2 linked regions of the Variovorax paradoxus B4 genome follow. The protein of the gene in region 2 interacts with the protein of the main gene of each other region in a pairwise test. Links are inferred from orthologs where the notes say so. Each region holds a gene or a part of one and is shown on either strand. Other genes may lie near its edges. The genes, in order: lpdA and VAPA_RS08065.

Evidence for each region.
Region 1: the proteins of VAPA_RS08065 (region 2) and lpdA interact in binary tests that used the Escherichia coli proteins (3 or more experiments, as listed by UniProt). The link is inferred for Variovorax paradoxus B4 from one-to-one orthologs.

Annotation. Positions count from the first base shown.
Region 1 is NC_022247.1:2,495,833-2,505,265, forward strand. The notes cover bases 3,321-6,320. They hold lpdA (dihydrolipoyl dehydrogenase), read left to right. Parts: upstream 3,321-3,905; coding sequence 3,906-5,735; downstream 5,736-6,320. Other genes in these bases: VAPA_RS11530 (Ntn hydrolase family protein), read left to right, coding at 3,321-3,909; VAPA_RS11540 (C40 family peptidase), read right to left, coding at 5,818-6,320. Also shown: aceE (pyruvate dehydrogenase (acetyl-transferring), homodimeric type), read left to right, coding at 1-1,607; aceF (dihydrolipoyllysine-residue acetyltransferase), read left to right, coding at 1,658-3,319; more of VAPA_RS11530, read left to right, coding at 3,316-3,320; more of VAPA_RS11540, read right to left, coding at 6,321-6,405; VAPA_RS11545 (PQQ-dependent sugar dehydrogenase), read left to right, coding at 6,647-7,777; VAPA_RS11550 (alpha/beta fold hydrolase), read right to left, coding at 7,788-8,582; VAPA_RS11555 (4-hydroxyphenylacetate 3-hydroxylase family protein), read right to left, coding at 8,593-9,433. UniProt on the Escherichia coli protein: Lipoamide dehydrogenase is a component of the glycine cleavage system as well as of the alpha-ketoacid dehydrogenase complexes.
Region 2 is NC_022247.1:1,762,942-1,772,446, reverse strand. What follows is about bases 6,251-9,322. They hold VAPA_RS08065 (UvrD-helicase domain-containing protein), read right to left. Parts: upstream 8,967-9,322; coding sequence 6,534-8,966; downstream 6,251-6,533. Other genes in these bases: azu (azurin), read right to left, coding at 9,023-9,322; VAPA_RS08070 (BPSS1780 family membrane protein), read left to right, coding at 6,251-6,461. In the rest of the region: VAPA_RS08090 (M20/M25/M40 family metallo-hydrolase), read right to left, coding at 1-1,218; polA (DNA polymerase I), read right to left, coding at 1,252-4,074; VAPA_RS08080 (hypothetical protein), read left to right, coding at 4,171-4,536; VAPA_RS08075 (homoserine kinase), read left to right, coding at 4,580-5,626; more of VAPA_RS08070, read left to right, coding at 5,637-6,250; more of azu, read right to left, coding at 9,323-9,478. UniProt on the Escherichia coli protein: A helicase with DNA-dependent ATPase activity. Unwinds DNA duplexes with 3'-5' polarity. Translocates on single-stranded DNA with 3'-5' polarity. Initiates unwinding more efficiently from a nicked substrate than double-stranded DNA.

The sequences.
Region 1 (9,433 bases), 740 kb from region 2 along the record:
TGCGCCGCGGTGGCCACGATTCGCAAAAGGTCTACGCGGCCTTCGACGCGGCCGTGAAGCACAAGGGCCAGCCGACGGTGCTCCTGATCAAGACGGTCAAGGGCTTCGGCATGGGCAAGATCGGCGAGGGCAAGAACACGGTCCACCAGACCAAGAAGCTCGGCGACGAGGACATCAAGGCCTTCCGCGACCGCTTCAACATCCCGATCCCGGACAGCCAGATCTCCGACCTGCCGTTCTACAGGCCGGCCGACGACACGCCGGAAATGAAGTACCTGCACGAGCGCCGCAAGGCCCTCGGCGGCTACCTGCCGCACCGCCGCACCAAGGCCGACGAGAGCTTCACGGTGCCTTCGCTCGACGTCTTCAAGTCGGTGATGGAGCCCACGGCCGAAGGCCGCGAGATCTCGACCACGCAGGCCTACGTGCGCTTCCTCACGCAGCTGCTGCGCGACAAGGCCCTGGGCCCGCGCGTCGTTCCCATCCTCGTGGACGAAGCACGGACCTTCGGCATGGAAGGGTTGTTCCGCCAGATCGGCATCTACAACCCCGCAGGCCAGCAGTACACCCCGGTCGACAAGGACCAGGTCATGTACTACAAGGAAGACAAGGCCGGCCAGATCCTGCAGGAAGGCATCAACGAAGCGGGCGGCATGTCGAGCTGGATCGCGGCGGCCACGTCGTACAGCACGAACAATCGCATCATGGTGCCGTTCTACGTGTACTACTCGATGTTCGGCTTCCAGCGCATCGGCGACCTGGCCTGGGCGGCCGGCGACATGCAGGCGCGCGGCTTCCTGCTGGGCGGCACCTCGGGGCGCACCACGCTCAACGGCGAAGGCCTGCAGCACGAAGACGGCCACAGCCACATCCTGGCCAACACCATCCCGAACTGCGTGAGCTACGACCCGACCTTCGCGCATGAAGTGGGCGTGATCCTGCACCACGGCTTGAAGCGCATGGTCGAGCGCCAGGACAACGTCTACTACTACCTCACGCTGCTCAACGAGAACTACCCGATGCCCGGCCTGCAGCCCGGCACCGAAGAGCAGATCATCAAGGGCATGTACCTGTCGAAGCAGGGCCCGGCGCTGAAGGCCAAGTCGCCCACCGTGCAACTGCTGGGCAGCGGCACGATCCTGCGCGAAAGCTTCGCTGCGCAAGAGCTGCTCGAAAAGGACTGGGGCGTCTCCGCCTCGGTGTGGAGCTGCCCGAGCTTCAACGAGCTGACGCGCGACGGCCAGGACGCCGACCGCTGGAACCTGTTGCACCCGGACCAGGCGCCACGCGTGCCCTTCGTGGCCGAGCAGCTCGCACCCACGGCCGGTCCGGTGGTGGCATCGACCGACTACATGAAGGCGTATGCGGAACAGATCCGCCCCTTCATCCCGAAGGGCCGCACCTACAAGGTGCTGGGCACAGACGGCTTCGGCCGCAGCGACTTCCGCAACAAGCTGCGCGAGCACTTCGAAATCAACCGCCACTACATCGTGGTGGCTGCGCTCAAGGCGCTGAGCGAAGACGGCACGGTGCCTGTGGCCAAGGTGGTCGAGGCGATCAAGAAGTACGGCATCAATGTCGACAAGGTCAACCCGCTTTACGCTTGAACATCAACAACCAACGAACGAACGGCGCCTCACGGCGGGAGACAAACGATATGGCAGCAGTGGAAGTCAAGGTGCCGGACATCGGCGATTTCGATGAAGTCGCGGTGATCGAGGTGCTTGTGAAGGTGGGCGACACGGTCAAGGCCGAGCAGTCGCTCATCACCGTGGAATCGGACAAGGCGTCGATGGAGATTCCGTCGTCGACCGCCGGTGTGGTCAAGGAGATCAAGGTCGCGGTCGGCGGCAAGGTGAAAGAGGGCTCGGTGGTGCTGGTGCTCGAGGCCGAGGAAGCGGGTGCTGCTGCAGCGCCGGCTGCCGCACCTGCCGCGGCTCCTGCGGCCGCAGCACCGGCCCCTGCGGCAGCGGCGCCCGCGCCTGCCGCCGCGCCGGCCGTGTCGGGCTCGATCGACGTCAAGGTGCCGGACATCGGCGACTTCAAGGACGTCGCAGTCATCGAGCTGCTGGTGAAACCCGGCGACACGATCGCGGCCGACCAGTCGCTGATCACGGTGGAGTCGGACAAGGCCTCGATGGAAATCCCGTCGTCGGCGGCCGGCGTGCTCAAGGAACTCAAGGTCAAGGTCGGCGATACCGTCAACATCGGTGACCTGATCGCCGTGCTCGAAGGTGCTGCGGGTGCCGCAACCCCTGCGCCCGCGCAAGCTGCCGCAGCCGCAGCCGCACCGGCTGCCGCGACCGCCAGCGCACCGGCACCCGCCGCTTCGCCGGCACCGTCCGCAGCCGCGCCGCACGATCCCACCACGGCGCCCAGCGCCAACCTGCCGCACGCCTCGCCCTCGGTGCGCAAGTTCGCCCGCGAACTCGGCGTGCCGCTCGAGGAGGTCAAGGGCTCCGGCCCCAAGGGCCGCATCACGCAGGAAGACGTCCAGGGTTTCACCAAGGCCGTGATGAGCGGCCAGGCCAGCACCAAGGCCTCGGCGGCCAAGGCACCGACCGGCGGCGGCGCAGACGGCGCCGCACTGGGCCTCATTCCCTGGCCCAAGGTCGACTTCGCGAAGTTCGGCACGGTCGAGCGCAAGGACCTGTCGCGCATCAAGAAGCTCAGCGGCGCCAACCTGCACCGCAACTGGGTGATGATCCCGCACGTCACCAACAACGACGAAGCCGACATCACCGAGCTCGAGGCCTTCCGCGTCTCCACCAACAAGGAAAACGAGAAGTCGGGCATCAAGGTCACGATGCTGGCCTTCGTGATCAAGGCGGTGGTTGCGGCGCTGAAGAAATTCCCCGACTTCAACGCCAGCCTCGACGGCGACCAGCTGGTCTACAAGCAGTACTTCCACATCGGCTTCGCGGCCGACACGCCCAACGGGCTCGTGGTGCCGGTGCTGAAGGATGCCGACAAGAAGGGCATCCTGCAGATCAGCCAGGAAATGGGCGAGCTCGCCAAGAAGGCGCGCGACGGCAAGCTCGGTTCGGCCGACATGCAGGGCGGCTGCTTCTCGATCAGCTCGCTCGGCGGCATCGGCGGCACGCACTTCACACCCATCATCAACGCCCCCGAAGTGGCCATCCTCGGCCTCTCCAAGGGCCAGATGAAGCCGGTGTGGGACGGCAAGCAGTTCGTGCCGCGCCTGACGCTGCCGCTGTCGCTGTCGTACGACCACCGCGTGATCGATGGTGCCCTGGCCGCGCGCTTCAACGCCTATCTTGGGCAAGTGCTCGCGGACTATCGCCGAATCCTGCTATGACCACGGTAGTGGCCGTCCGCAAAGGCGGCCAGGTCACGATGGCCGCTGACTCGCTGGTGACCTTCGGCGACACGCGGCTCTCGCACCGCGCCGAGGCGAACCAGAAGATCTTCACTGTCGAAGACGCGGCGGGGCAGAGCCTGTTTGCCGTGGCCGGCGCCGCTGCGCACTTCCTGGTGCTGCAGCATGCGCTGGCCGCGCAGCCGCGCGAGGCGCTGCTGTTCGGCAGCAAGCACGAGATCTTCCGCACCTTCACGCTGCTGCATCCGGTGCTGAAGGACTCGTTCTTCATGCAGACCAAGGAAGACGAGCACGAGCCCTACGAGTCGAGCCAGTTCACGATGCTGATGGCCAACCAGAGCGGCATCTACGGCATCTACAGCTACCGCGAGGTGTTCGAGTTCAAGCAGTTCTGGTCCATCGGCTCGGGACGCAGCTTTGCGCTCGGCGCCATGCACGCGGCCTATGACATCAAGTCGCGCAGCTCGCGCGACGTGGCGGAGGCGGGGATCGCCGCCGCCTGCGAATTCGATCGCAATTCGGCCCCACCGGTCGACGTTCTCACACTCAAACTGAAAGTGTCCAAATGAGCGAACAACAAATCAAGGTGCCCGACATCGGCGACTTCGACGAAGTCGCGGTGATCGAGGTGCTGGTCAATGTCGGCGACACGGTCAAGGCCGAGCAGTCGCTGATCACGGTCGAATCGGACAAGGCCTCGATGGAGATTCCGTCGTCGGCAGCCGGCGTGGTGAAGTCGCTGGCGGTCAAGGTGGGCGACAAGGTCAAGGAAGGCTCCGTGGTGCTGACGCTGGAGGTGGACGGTGCCGCGGCGCCTGCACCGGCGGCAGCTGCGCCCGCGCCAGCCTCTGCGGCTGCTGCTCCCGCACCCAAGGCAGCGCCGGCACCGGCTCCGGCGGCTGCGCCCGTGGCGTCCACCTATGGCGGCAAGGTCGATGTCGAATGCGACGTGATCGTGCTCGGCGCCGGCCCCGGCGGCTACTCGGCCGCGTTCCGTGCGGCCGACCTGGGCCTCAAGGTGGTGCTGATCGAACGCTACGCCACGCTCGGCGGCGTGTGCCTGAACGTCGGCTGCATTCCTTCGAAGGCGCTGCTGCACGTCGCCTCCGTCATGGACGAGGTCAAGCACTTCGCCGACCTGGGCGTGAGCTTTGCCGCGCCCACGGTCGACCGCGCCAAGCTGCTCGGCCACAAGAACAAGGTGGTGGGCAAGCTCACGGGGGGCCTCACGGCCATGGCCAAGATGCGCAAGGTGACGGTGCTGCGCGGCGTCGGCAACTTCATCGACCCGTACCACCTCGAGGTGGAAGAAACGTCGGGCACCAGTTGGGACACCACGGGCAAGAAGCAGACCGTCAAGTTCCGCAACGCGATCATCGCGGCCGGCTCGCAGGCCGTGAGCCTGCCGTTCATGCCCAAGGACCCGCGCGTGGTCGACTCCACCGGCGCGCTCGAGATGGGCACCGACCCCAAGCGCATGCTGATCCTGGGCGGCGGCATCATCGGCCTCGAAATGGGCACGGTGTATTCGACGCTGGGCGCGCGCCTGGACGTGGTCGAGATGCTCGACGGCCTGATGCAGGGCGCCGACCGCGACCTCGTCAAGGTCTGGCAGAAGATGAACGCGCCGCGCTTCGACAACATCATGCTCAAGACCAAGACGGTCGGCGCCGAGGCCACGAAGGAGGGCATCAAGGTGACCTTCGAGGGCGAGCAGGCACCGAAGGAGCCGCAGGTCTACGACCTCGTGCTGCAGGCCGTGGGCCGCAGCCCGAACGGCAAGAAGATCGGCGCCGAGAAGGCCGGCGTCGCGGTGAGCGACCGCGGCTTCATCCCGGTCGACATCCAGATGCGCACCAACGTGCCGCACATCTTTGCCATCGGCGACATCGTGGGCCAGCCGATGCTGGCGCACAAGGCGGTGCACGAGGCGCATGTGGCGGCCGAGGTGATCGCCGGCGAGCAGAAGGGCGACAAGGAGCTCTCGAGCGCTGCCTTCAACGCCCGCGTGATCCCGAGCGTGGCCTACACCGACCCGGAAGTGGCGTGGGTGGGGCTCACCGAAGACCAGGCCAAGGCCGAAGGCATCAAGATCAAGAAGGGCCATTTTCCGTGGACCGCGTCGGGCCGCGCCATCGCCAACGGCCGCGACGAAGGTTTCACCAAGCTGCTGTTCGACGCCGAGACCCACCGCATCCTGGGCGGCGGCATCGTCGGCACGCATGCCGGCGACATGATCGGCGAGATTGCGCTGGCCATCGAGATGGGCGCCGACGAGATCGACATCGGCAAGACCATCCATCCGCATCCGACGCTGGGCGAGAGCATCGGCATGGCGGCCGAGGTGGCACACGGGACCTGTACCGATCTGCCACCGGCCAAGAAGGCGGCCTGATCGAGGTTCGACCGGCCACAAAAAATCCCGCCGCGGCGGGATTTTTTTTGCCCTGATCCAGGGCGCTGGATTCAGGGGGGGCTCAGTTGCCGGTGTGGGTTGCAGCTGCTGCAGCCGCGGCCTTGATGTCGTCGTTCTGTGCGCCGCCGAGCACGCGGCGCGCGCCGTCGAAGCGGCGGCTCCAGTAGCTGCCGTTCATGTCTTCCACACGCACCTGGGCGCCCGTGCGCGGCGAATGGATGAACTTGCCTTCGCCGACATAGATGCCGACATGGCTGAAGGCGCGGCGCATGGTGTTGAAGAAGACGAGATCGCCCGGCTTGAGCTGGCTGGGATCGATCTTCTCGGTGGCGGCCGCCTGCTCTTCGGCCCGGCGCGGCAGCACATGGCCGAGCGTCTGGTTGTACATCGCGCGAACGAAGCCGCTGCAATCAAAACCGGATTCGACCGAGTTGCCGCCACGGCGGTAAGGGACCCCGAGGAAGCCGATGGCGGTGACCACGAGGTCGGAAGTTCGTTCGGCGACGGTTTGGCGGACCTGCCTGAGTTGTCCGATGATGCCCTTGTCGGCGAGCAACCGGGCCAGTTCGTCGTCGGTTCGATCCTGTTGGGGGGCGGCCTGGACGGCGACGGCAAACAGGAGGGACGCGGGTAGGACGAAAAAACGCATGGCGCGTAGGATATTGATGACGCGCAGTTATGTCAACCTCATCCGAATTGGCGAATGTATCTTCAAGTTATTGATTTGGTTGATTTTTTTTGATTCGAGCGAAGAAAAAATGTAACGGCCGATCTTTATGAACCATAAGCGATTGGCTGGAAGTGAACTTTTGTGCTCCTGGCGAAGGGGCGAACAGCCTGGATTCGCATCCCATTTCGCGTCAAGATCGCTCCAACTACCCGGAAAAGACATGAACCTGCAAATTCAGGAAGCTCTGCGCGTCCTAGGGAAGACGGCCATCGTCGCAGGGCTGGGTGTCTGGGGCGCCGCCATGGCGCAGATACGGCCGGAAACCATTTCGTCGGGTCTGGAGACCCCCTGGGGGGTCGCCTTTCTGCCAGGCGGCCGTTTCGTGGTCACCGAGCGTCCCGGCCGGTTGCGGCTGATCGGTGCGGACGGCAAGGTCGGTGCACCCATCGCAGGCCTGCCCGCCATTGCGGCCGGCGGCCAGGGCGGCTTGCTCGACGTGCTGGCCGATTCGGGCTTCGAAAAGAACCGCACGCTGTATTTCTGTTTCTCGGAACCCGAGGCCGGCGGTTCGGGCAACAGCACGGCACTGGCCAGCACGCAGCTTTCGGCCGACGGCGCACGGCTCGAGAACCTCAGGATCATCTTCAGCCAGCAGCCCAAGGTGGCCAGCCGCAACCATTTCGGCTGCCGCATCGTCGAGTCGCGCGATGGCACGCTGTTTCTCACGCTGGGCGACCGGTTCAGCCGCAAGGACGATGCGCAGAAGCTGGACAACCACCTCGGCAAGGTGGTGCGCATCGCCAAGGACGGCTCGGCGCCCAAGGACAACCCCTTCGCCGGCCGGGCCGGCGCGCTGCCCGAGATCTGGAGCTATGGCCATCGCAACGGACAGGGCGCGACGCTCGCGCCCGATGGCCGCTTCTGGATGACCGAGCACGGCCCGCAGGGCGGCGACGAGATCAACATTGCGCAGGCCGGCCGCAACTACGGCTGGCCGGTGATCACCTACGGCGAGAACTACGGCGGCGGAAAGATCGGCGAGGGCCTCACGGCCAAGGACGGCATGGAACAGCCGCTGCACTATTGGGTGCCGTCGATTGCGCCCTCGGGCATGGCTTTCCTGACCAGCGACCGCTACGGTGCGGCATGGAAGGGCAATCTGTTCGTGGGATCGCTCAAGTTCGGCTACCTCGACCGCATCGAACTGAAGGACGGCAAGGTGGGGGCCGAGCACAAGCTGCTGGCTGACGGCAAAGCCCGTATCCGTGATGTGAAGCAGGGGCCGGACGGCCTGCTCTACGTGCTGACCGACGAATTCGACGGCAAGCTGCTGCGCCTGCGGCCGAACTGAGGCCGTGCTTTCAGCCGGGGCAGCCCGGCAGCGGCAGTGTCGGCAGCATGCGGCGCCAGAGCCGCGTCCACTCGGGCCAGTCGTGGCCGCCTTCGGTCGTGAAGACGCGGCCCGCAGGCAGTGCGGCTGCCAGGAGCCGATGGCTGAAGGCAAAGCGGTCGTCGACGCCATAGCCCAGATAGAGCGGCGGCCGCGCGCCGAATGTGGCCGTGGCGCCGACGTAGCCGCGCAGCCATTGCCACAGCTGTGTCTCGTTCGGCGTTCGCGGGTCGCCGCCCGGTGGATCGCCCAGCGGTCCGCTCCAGCGGGCCAGGCCGCCGGCATTGGCGATGTCGGCGCCGAGCGCGCGCTCTCCGAGGTAGGGCGCAATGGCCACGAGGCCCGCGAGTTCGCCGGGGTGGGTCTGCGCGTAGAGCAGTCCGCCGAAGCCGCCGACCGAAATGCCGACGATCCAGATGGCCTTGTAGCCCTTGCTGCGCGCCGGCGCCATCACGTCCCGGCTCAGGCGGTCGAGGATGGTCTTGTCGTTGTAGTAGCCCAGGTGCGCATCGACCCGCATCACGTCCACCGCGAGCCTGTTGTCGTTCAGCGCCTTGACGAAGCCTTCGCGCTCGAATTCGTCCGGGTGCGAGTACGCGCCGGGCAGCATCACGATCAGCGTGTCGGCGTTCGGCGTGCAGCTGCTTTTCTCGAGCGTGCTGTCCAGCGGCGCCCTGGTCGTGCGCAGGCCGCCGCAGCCGGTGGCCGCGAGCGCCGCGCAAAGGCTCAGGATGGTGAGGGGGCACCGGGCCGAAAAGATCCGCATGCGCCGGAGTCTAGGGGCGCCGCGATGCCGGCAGTTCGACCCTCACCGGCTGGCCGGGTGCGGTGCAGCCCGTGTCGCAGCACTTGCCGGGCTGGCGGTTCCTCGTGATGGCGCGGGCGGGATCGTGCGGCGCGGCCGCGGGCGAGCCATCGGCCGCGATGCCGCGCTCGAGGATGCGCTCGACCAGCTCGACCTTGGAGCCGACCGGATAGTTGCGCCAGATCTCCTGCTTCATGGCCGCCGGCGAGCCGCCGCCGTGCAGGCTGATCACGCTGTACCAGCCGCCCTGGTAGCCGGCCGTCAGGTCTTCGATGAAGCGCGCCGTCTCGATGCGCTGCTCGTACGGGATCGCCGGACTGGCGCGCAGCACGTCCGACAGGCGGGCGGCGGTTTCGGGGTTGTGGTCTTCGTCGGGGCCGGGCAGGGTGACGATCAGGCCGCCGCTCACGTAGTGCGCGATGCGGTGCATGTCGTAGATCTTCGTGGCCAGCAGCAGCTTGCCGATGTTGCTGAACACCGGGTCGGGCATGAAGACCTCGCAGTGTTCGTCGGCCTTGCCGTAGACGCTGGCCGCCACGCCGCAGGCAAAGAAGCTCTCGGTGATGGTGATGAGCTCGACCATCTGTTCGCGCAGGTGGCTTTCCTTGCCCGGGTCGAAGCCGTTGGCCTCGCACATCAGCGCGCCGGCACCGATCAGCAGGTCGCCGAAGCCCGCACGGGCGCCGATGCAACTGTGGCGGTGATGGGTGGCGTAGCTGTAGGTCAGGTGGCCGGAGTGTTCCCACTCGCCTGCGCAGAACACGCGCTCCCAGGGCACGAAGACCTTGTCGAACATGCACACGCCGGTGCTC
Region 2 (9,505 bases):
GATGGAGTCGACCAGCACGTACTCGGCATCGGCCGAATGCGCGCCGAAGCCCTGCAGGCCGAAGCGCTCGACGACCGGCGCCTTGGTCTTGAGCGCGGCAAAGGCGGCATCGGTGCCGCCGCCGGCCACCTTGTCGTCGGCGCCCAGCGGCCGGCCGAGCTCGTCCTTGTAGATCTGCTGCGCATGCTTGGCGAGCGCGCGCGAGGCATCGGTGGCCTCCAGTGGCGGACGGCGGCGCTCGAACTTCATCTCGACCTTGGCCTCGGGAATCAGCTGCTTCTTCACGCGCTCCTGCACCTGCTGCTCGATGCGGTCGTAGTCGCTCACCTTGAGCACGCGCACGTCGGCGCCCGCGGTGGCGCTGGCCGGAATCACGTTGCGGTTGCTGCCCGCGCGCGAGATGGTCCAGTTCATCTTGAGCCCCGTGGCGGGGTCGGACAGGTCGCGCATCTGCAGGATCTGGTGCGACAGCTCGTAGAGCGCATTCACGCCCAGCTCCGGCGCCGACCCCGCATGCGAGGCCTTGCCCGTGACGTTCAGCGAGACCGAGGCAATGCCCGCGGTGGCCAGCGAGAGCTTGTCTTCCTTGACCGAGGCGCCCTCGAACGAGAGCACCGCGTCGTGCTCGCCGCCCAGCCGCGTGATGAGCGTGCGCGAACCCGGCGAGCTGATTTCCTCGTCGCCGTTGATCAGCACGGTGAGCGTGCCGTAGTCCTTGAACTTCAGCGCCTGCAGCATCGCGACCGTGTGCGTGATGACCGCCACGCCCTGCTTGTCGTCGGCAATGCCCAGGCCATAGGCCTTGTCGCCTTCGACGCGGAACGGCTGCTTGTTGAGCATGCCCACGGTGTAGACCGTGTCCATGTGCGCGATGAGCATGATCTTCTTCTTGCCCGTGCCCTTGAAGGTGGCGCGCACGACCCTGCCGATCTTCTCGGGCGTGTCTTCCATGCGGTAGGCCTCGGCGCTCGGGTCGATCAGCTCGACCTCGCCGCCCATGGCCTTGAATTTCGCGGCGATGAGGTCGGAGATCTTCTCCAGGCCTTCGAGGTCGCGGCTGCCCGATTCGATCGAGACCAGCTCCTTCAGCGTCTCGAGCAGCGCGGGCTTTTCCTTGGCGGCCAGCGAGGCGATGCGGGCATCGGGGGCGGCAAACGCGGTGCCGAGGCAGGCGGCGCAAACGGCGGCGAGCAGGAATTTGCGGGGCTGGAATGTCATGTGCGTGCTTCTTCTTTCTTTCGTTGGGCTGGGTCAGTGCGCCTTGTCCCAGTTGGGACCGATGCCGATCTCGGCCAGCAGCGGCACCTTGAGTTCCGCCACGCCGGCCATCAGGCGCGGGATTTCGGTGCGCACCCATTCGACCTCGGCCTCGGGTACTTCGAACACCAGTTCGTCGTGCACCTGCATGATCATGCGGGTGGCGCGCTTTTCTTCGTCAAGCACGTTCTGTACCTTGATCATGCTGAGCTTGATCAGGTCGGCCGCCGTGCCCTGCATCGGCGCGTTGATGGCCGCGCGCTCGGCGCCGCCGCGGCGCGGACCGTTGGGCGAATTGATCTCGGGCAGGTAGAGGCGCCGGCCGAACACGGTCTCGACGTAGCCCTTTTCCTTGGCCAGCGCCTTGGTCTCGTCCATGTACGCCTTCACGCCCGGATAGCGCGCGAAGTAGCGTTCGATGTAGGAAGCCGCGGCCTTGGTCTCGATGCCCAGGTTGCGCGCCAGGCCGAAGCTGCTCATGCCGTAGATGAGCCCGAAGTTGATCACCTTGGCATAGCGCCGCTGCTCGCTCGACACCTGGTCGGGCGTGGAGCCGAACACCTCCGCCGCAGTGGCGCGGTGCACGTCGATGCCGTCCCTGAAGGCGCGCAGCAGCGACTCGTCGCCGCTGATGTGGGCCATGATGCGCAGCTCGATCTGCGAGTAGTCGGCGCTCGCGATCACGCTGCCGGCCGGCGCAATGAAGGCTTCGCGCACGCGGCGGCCTTCGGGCGTGCGGATCGGGATGTTCTGCAGGTTGGGATCGTTGCTCGACAGGCGCCCCGTGACCGCCACCGCCTGCGCATAGTGCGTGTGGACGCGGCCGGTGCGCGGGTTGGCGAGCTGGCCCAGCTTGTCGGTGTACGTGCCCTTGAGCTTGGACAGGCCGCGGTGCTCGAGGATCTTGGCCGGCAGCGGATAGTCCTCGGCCAGTTTCTCGAGCACTTCCTCGTCGGTGCTGGGTGCGCCGCTCGGCGTCTTCTTGACCACCGGCAGGCCCAGCTTGGTGAAGAATATCTCGCCGATCTGCTTGGGCGAGCCCAGGTTGAAGGGCTGGCCCGCGATCTCGTAGGCCTCCTGCTCGAGCGCCATGATGCGCGTGCCGAGTTCGTGACTCTGTGCGGCGAGCGTGGGCGCGTCGATCAGCACGCCGTTGCGCTCGACGCGGTAGAGCGCCTCGCTCGAATCCATCTCGAGCTGGTAGATGAAGCGCAGCTTCTCGTCGCGCTCGATCTGCGGCCACAGCGCCAGGTGGACGTCGAGCGTCTGGTCGCTGTCCTCGCACGAATATTCGGCGGCCTTGGCGATGTCGACCTGGCTGAACGGGATCTGGTGCGCGCCCTTGCCGCACAGGTCTTCGTACGAGATGCCGCTGCGGCCCAGGTGGCGTTCGGCCAGGCTTGCGAGGCCGTGCGGCCGGTGCGCCTCGAGCACATAGCTTTGCAGCATGGTGTCGTGCGCATAGCCCTGCACCTCGATGCCGTGGTTGGCGAGCACGTGGCGGTCGTACTTGATGTGCTGGCCGAGCTTCTTCTTCGCCGGGTTTTCGAGCCAGGGCTTGAGCCTGGCGAGCACGTCGTCGATGGGCAGCTGCGCGGGCGCGTCGGGATAGTTGTGCGTGAGCGGAATGTAGGCCGCCGCGCCGGGCTCGATGCTGAAGCTCACGCCGACGATGCGCGCGACCATTTCGTCGAGCGACGTGGTCTCGGTGTCGATGGCGGCCAGCTCGGCGGCCTCGAGCTTGGCGAGCCAGGCGTCGAACTGCTCCCAGGTGGTGATGGTCTCGTACTGGAGGTTGCTCGCGGGCGCAGCGGCCTCCAGCGCGCCGAGCTCGGTCGATTCGTCGAACAGGCCACCCTGGTCGGTGCTCGCGGCGCCACCGCGGGCCATCTGCTTCTTGATGTTCTCCTCGATCAGCTCGGGCGGCACTTCCAGCGCCTCGATCGACTTGACCAGGCTCTTGAAGCCGAACCTTTCGTAGAAGGGCTTGAGCTCGGCGGTCTGCGGCGCGCCCACCGGCAGGCCTTCGAGCGAAGGCAGGCCGGCGACGTGCGTGGCCAGGTCGCAATCGGTGCGGATGGTGACGAGCTGGCGGCTCAGCGGTAGCTTGCCCAAGGCCTTGCGCAGGTTCTCGCCGGCTTGCCCCTTCACCTCGGCCGCGCGCTCGATCAGCGCGTCGAGCGAGCCGTATTCGAGCAGCCATTTGGCGGCCGTCTTGGGGCCGACCTTCTCGACGCCGGGCACGTTGTCGACGGCATCGCCGACCAGCGTCTGGTAGTCGATCATCAGGTTGGGCGGCACGCCGAACTCCGACGTGACTCCCGCCACGTCGCGCTTCTTGCCGTTCATCGTGTCGATGATGGTGATGTGCTCGTCCACCAGCTGGCTCAGGTCCTTGTCGCCGCTGGAAACGATGACCTCGATGCCCTGCCCGGCTGCGGTCTTGGCGAGCGTGCCGATCACGTCGTCGGCCTCGATGTCGGGCACGCACAGCACCGGCCATCCCATCAGCTTCACCACCTCGTGGATGGGGTCGATCTGGCTGCGCAGGTCGTCGGGCATCGGCGAGCGGTTGGCCTTGTATTCGGGGTACAGGTCGTCGCGGAAAGTCTTGCCGGGCGCATCGAAGATGCAGGCCGCGTAGTCGGCGCGCACCTCGCGGCGCAGCGCCGTCATCATGTTGATCATTCCGCGGATGGCGCCGGTCGCGGGGCTCTTCGGGTCGCCGGGCACTGCCCGCAGGTCGGGCATGGCATGGAAGGCGCGGTAGAGATAGCTCGAGCCATCGACGAGCAGCAGCGTTTTCTTGTCGGTCATCGGGCCATTTTGCCGTGCCCGGACCGGCATCCCGAACCACGCTGTCAAGCGCCGCCCGCCGACACCCTGAAAGCGCCCCGCGCCTACAATCCATGCATGCCTAGCCCCACACTCCTGGTCGCCCGCCGCATCCTGCTGGCGCTGGCCTTTGCCGTTCCTGTTGCCGCCGTCCAGGCGCAGCCCGCACCCGTCGCAACGCCTGCGCCGGCCGAGCCGCTACAAAATCAGGAGCAGGCCGACGGCCGCCGCAACCAGAAGGTCGAGCACATCCACACGGAAGACAGCGGCGCCTCGGTCGACGAGGTGCGCTATGGCGGCCGCACGCAGAGCATCAACGTGAAGCCCAAGGCCAACGTGCCGGGCTACGAGGTGCGGCCCAACGATCCAGGCGCGCGCACGGGTTCGGGCGATGCCAACTCGAACGGCAACGGCGCCCGGGTCTGGAACGTGATGAAGTTCTGACCGTGCTGCGCCTTCCATCGGCAGCGAGACGCTGAGCACCGCCATGGCAGTTTTTACCGAAGTCGAATTCGGCGAGGCCGACGCGCTCGTGCAGCGCCTCGGCCTGGGCCCCCTGCGCGAGCTGCGCGGCATCGAGGGCGGCATCGAGAACACCAACTATTTCGCGACCGCCGAAAGCGGCGAGTTCGTGCTGACGCTGTTCGAGCGCCTCAGCGCCGAGCAGCTCCCCTACTACCTTTGTCTCATGAAGCACCTGGCGGGCCGCGGCCTGCCGGTGCCCGAGCCGGTGGCCGATCCGGCCATCCAGCCGCCCTCGGGCCATGCGCTGACGATTCCCGCGAACGCCCCGTGCGAGCTGCTGCTCAAGGTGGCGGGCAAGCCGGCCGCGCTGGTGCAGCGGCTCTCGGGCCGAAGCGAACTGGCGCCGGGCACGGCCCACTGCACCGAACTGGGCGCCATGCTGGCGCGCATGCACCTGGCCGCGCGCGACTTTCCGCGCATCCAGCCGAACCTGCGCGGCCTCGCGTGGTGGAACGACACCGTGCCGGTGGTGCTGCCGTACGTCGACGAATCGCAGGCAGCGCTGCTGCGCGCCGAGCTCGCCTACCAGAACCACATTGCCGAATCGTCGGCCTACGCGGCGCTGCCGCGCGGGCCCGTGCATGCCGACATGTTCCGCGACAACGTGATGTTCGCCACCGGCGAACACGCCGGCGCGGCGCCACGCCTCACCGGCGTGTTCGACTTCTATTTCGCGGGCACCGACACCTGGCTGTTCGACCTGGCCGTGTGCCTGAACGACTGGGCCATCGATCTCTCGAGCGGCGAACACGATGCCGAACGCGCCGACGCGCTGCTCGCGGCCTACGAAACCGTGCGCCCGCTGAATGCGGCCGAGCGCGCCCTGTTGCCCGCGATGCTGCGCGCCGCGGCGCTGCGCTTCTGGATTTCGCGGCTGTGGGACTTTCACCTGCCGCGCGAAGCCAGCATGCTGAAGCCGCACGATCCGGCGCACTTCGAACGCGTGCTGCGCGAGCGCGTCTACCACCCGCACGTCATGGCGCAGTCGCTCGAGCCGCTGGCCGCCTGATTCTCAAAAAATGAAACTCCACATCGTGCCGGCGCGAACCGGCGCCGAATGGGTCCGCCTCGGGCTCAAGACCTTCTGGCGGCAGCCGCTCGCCTTCGTCTCGCTGTTCTTCCTGCTGATGGCGCTGATCTCGACGGTGTCGCTGCTGCCGCTCGTCGGCAGCGTGCTGGCGCCGATCCTGCTGCCCTTCATGACGCTGGGCCTGATGGTGGCCACTTCGGTGGCCTACACCGACAACGCAGAGGGCGTCGGCACCGCCGGCCACGCGCAGCGGCCCACCGGCTCCGCCATGTTCGTGGCGGTGGCCGCCGCCATGCGCACCGAATGGCGCGCGCTGGTCAAGCTCGGGGTGATCTCGGCGGCGTACTTCGTGGTGGCCGTGCTGCTCACGAGCTTCATCGACGGCGGGCAGCTGGCACGCGCCTACCTGCTCGACGACATGCCGTCGGCCGAGACCCTGGCGAGCAGCGACTTCCAGGTGGCACGCATGTTCCTGATGTGCCTGAACCTGCCGCTCTCGCTGGCGATGTGGCACGCCCCGGCACTCGTGCACTGGCACGGCGTGGAGCCGGTGAAGAGCATCTTCTTCAGCGTGGTGGCGCTGTTTCGCAACTTCGGCGCCTACGCCCTCTTCGTGCTGGCGTGGTTCGGCGTGTTCCTGCTCGCGGGCATCGGAATGGGGCTCATCGCCACCGTGCTGATCGGCGTGGGCGCGGCGGCCGGCGGCGCCGCCCTCATCGGCAACGTGCTGATCGTGGGATCGGCGCTGGTGCTCGCGGCCATGTCGCTGAGCTCCACGTGGTTCACCTTCCGCGACAGCTTCGATCCGAACTGACCGCCGGGCAGCCCGCCGGCCCGGGACAGCCGGCAGCCGCCGGCCGGTTCCAATGGCCGACCCGGCCGGTGCTCACACCGGCGTGAGCTTGGCCACCGACAGGGCGAGCCACTTCACGCCATGCCGGGTGAACTTGACCTGCGCGCGCGCGTCGTCGCCCGTGCCTTCGAGCGACAGCACCGTGCCTTCGCCGAACTTGTTGTGGAACACTTGCATGCCCGAGCGCAGGCCGTGCGAGGGCGCGGTCTTCTGCGGCGGCACCGGCGGGCTCGCGAAGGTGTCCTTGCTGCCACCGTAGCCGCCACCGCTGCCGCTGCCGTAACTGCCACCGCCGCCGCGCGTGCTGGCATAGCCGCCGCCATAGCCGAAGGCCGAGGGCGTGAAGGCCTGGTTCTTCGGCGTGAGCCACTTGAGCGCGCCTTCGGGCAGCTCTTCGAAGAAGCGGCTCTTCACGTTGTAGCGCGTCTGGCCGTGCAGCATGCGCGTTTGCGAATGGCTCAGGTACAGGCGCTTGCGCGCGCGCGTGATCGCCACGTACATCAGGCGGCGCTCTTCCTCGAGGCTCTCGAAATCGCTCATCGAGTTCTCGTGCGGGAACAGGCCCTCTTCCATGCCGGTGATGAACACGCAGTCGAACTCCAGGCCCTTGGCGGCGTGAACGGTCATCAACTGCACCGCGTCCTGCCCGGCCTGCGCCTGGTTGTCGCCCGACTCGAGCGCTGCATGCGTGAGGAACGCGGCCAGCGGGCTCAGTGTTTCGCCGGTTTCGGCATCGGGCGCGAGCGGCTCGTCGATGACGGGCTGGTTCGGGTCGATGCCCTGGCTCGCGGGCGACTGGCGCAGTTCGTCGATGGGCAGCGCCACTGCATCGCGGCCGAAGCCTTCCTGCGTGACGAAGCTCTCGGCCGCGTTCACCAGCTCTTCCAGATTCTCGATCCGGTCGGCGCCTTCGCGGTCGGCCTTGTAGTGTTCGACGAGGCCGCTGTGGTCGAGCACCAGCTCGATGATCTCGCGCAGGCTCACGCCCTGGGTCTGCTCGCGCAGCACGTCGATCTTGGCAACGAAGCCAGTGAGGTTGGCACCGGCCTTGCCGCCGACGACGCTCACCGCATCGTGCAGCGAACGCCCCGCCGTTCGCGCCGCATCCTGCAGCTGCTCCAGCGTGCGCGCGCCGATGCCGCGCGGCGGAAAGTTGACCACCCGCAGGAAGCTGGTGTCGTCGTCCTTGTTCTCGAGCAGGCGCAGGTAGGCCAGCGCGTGCTTGATCTCGGCGCGCTCGAAGAAGCGCAGGCCGCCGTACACGCGGTACGGCACCGAGGCGTTGAAAAGCGCCGTTTCGATCACCCGGCTCTGCGCATTGCTGCGGTAGAGCACGGCCATTTCCTTGCGGTCGAAGCCGTCGCGCACGAGCTGGCGCATTTCCTCGACCATCCACTGCGCCTCGGCCAGGTCGGTGGGCGACTCGTACACGCGCACCGGCTCGCCGGGGCCCTGGTCGGTGCGCAGGTTCTTGCCCAGGCGCTTCTTGTTGTGGCTGATGAGCTCGTTGGCCGAGTCGAGGATGTTGCTGTAGCTGCGGTAGTTCTGCTCCAGCTTGATCTGGTGCTGCACGTCGAACTCGCGCACGAAGTCGGCCATGTTGCCCACGCGCGCACCGCGAAAGGCGTAGATGCTCTGGTCGTCGTCGCCCACCGCGATCACGCTGTTGTGCTCGCCCGGCACGAACTGGCCAGCGACGGTGTTGCCCGCGAGCATCTTGATCCACGCGTACTGCAGGCGGTTGGTGTCCTGGAACTCGTCGATCAGGATGTGGCGGAAGCGCCGCTGGTAGTGCTCGCGCACCGGGTCGTTGTCGCGCAGGAGCTCGTAGCTGCGCAGCATGAGCTCGCCGAAATCGACCACGCCTTCGCGCTGGCACTGCTCTTCGTAGAGCTGGTAGAGCTCGACCTTCTTGCGGTCGTCCTCGGTGCGGATTTCGACGTCTTTCGGACGCAGGCCGTCTTCCTTGGCGCCGGCAATGAACCACTGGGTCTGCTTGGCCGGAAAGCGCTCGTCGTCGACATTGAACTGCTTCATCAGCCGCTTGATGGCCGAGAGCTGGTCCTGCGTGTCGAGGATCTGGAAGGTGGACGGCAGGTTGGCCAGCTTCCAGTGCGCGCGCAGGAGGCGGTTGCACAGGCCGTGGAAGGTGCCGATCCACATGCCGCGCACGTTGACCGGCAGCATCGCCGTCAGCCGCGTCATCATTTCCTTGGCGGCCTTGTTGGTGAAGGTCACGGCCAGGATGCCGCCGGCGGAGACCTGGCCGGTCTGCAGCAGCCAGGCGATGCGGGTGGTCAGCACCCGCGTCTTGCCCGAGCCGGCGCCGGCGAGGATCAGGGCATTGCCCGCAGGCAGGGTGACCGCGGCGCGCTGTTCCGGGTTGAGGTTGGCGAGCAGGGGCGAATCGGCCGCTGGGGATGGGGGTGCGCCGGCAGTGGCGTCGTACGAGCCGAAAAGAGACATCCCGGCATTGTAGGAAGCCGGGGCGTCCCGACGCGGCGGCGGGGTCGCCCGCGCCCTTACTTCACGAGTTTCAGCGTGCCCTTCATGATCGAGGAATGGCCGGGGAAGGAACAGAAGAAGGTGTAGCTGTCGGCCGCGCCCAGCTTGGCGACCGGAAAGGTCACGCTGTCGCTTTCGCCGCCACCGATGACCTTGGTGTGCGCCACGACGCGCGCGTCGCCGGCCTTCACATAGTTTTGCGGCAGGCCCGCAGCGATGCCGTCGGCGGCGACCGCCTGCACGTCGGCCGTCTTGGCAAGCACCCAGTTGTGGCCCATGGCCTGCTTCGGCAGCTTGCCGACGTGCTTGAGCTTGACGGTGAATTCCTTGCAGCTCCTGCTCACCTCAATGGCGGGCTTGTTGAACTGCATGGCATCGTTGCCTTCGATCTCGATGCTGCAGTCGGCAGCAAAGGCGGAGGAAGAAGAAGCGAGCGCCAGGACGGCGATGGCAGCGAGGCGGTGACGAAGCATGGGAACAATCTCCAGGAAAAACGAAAG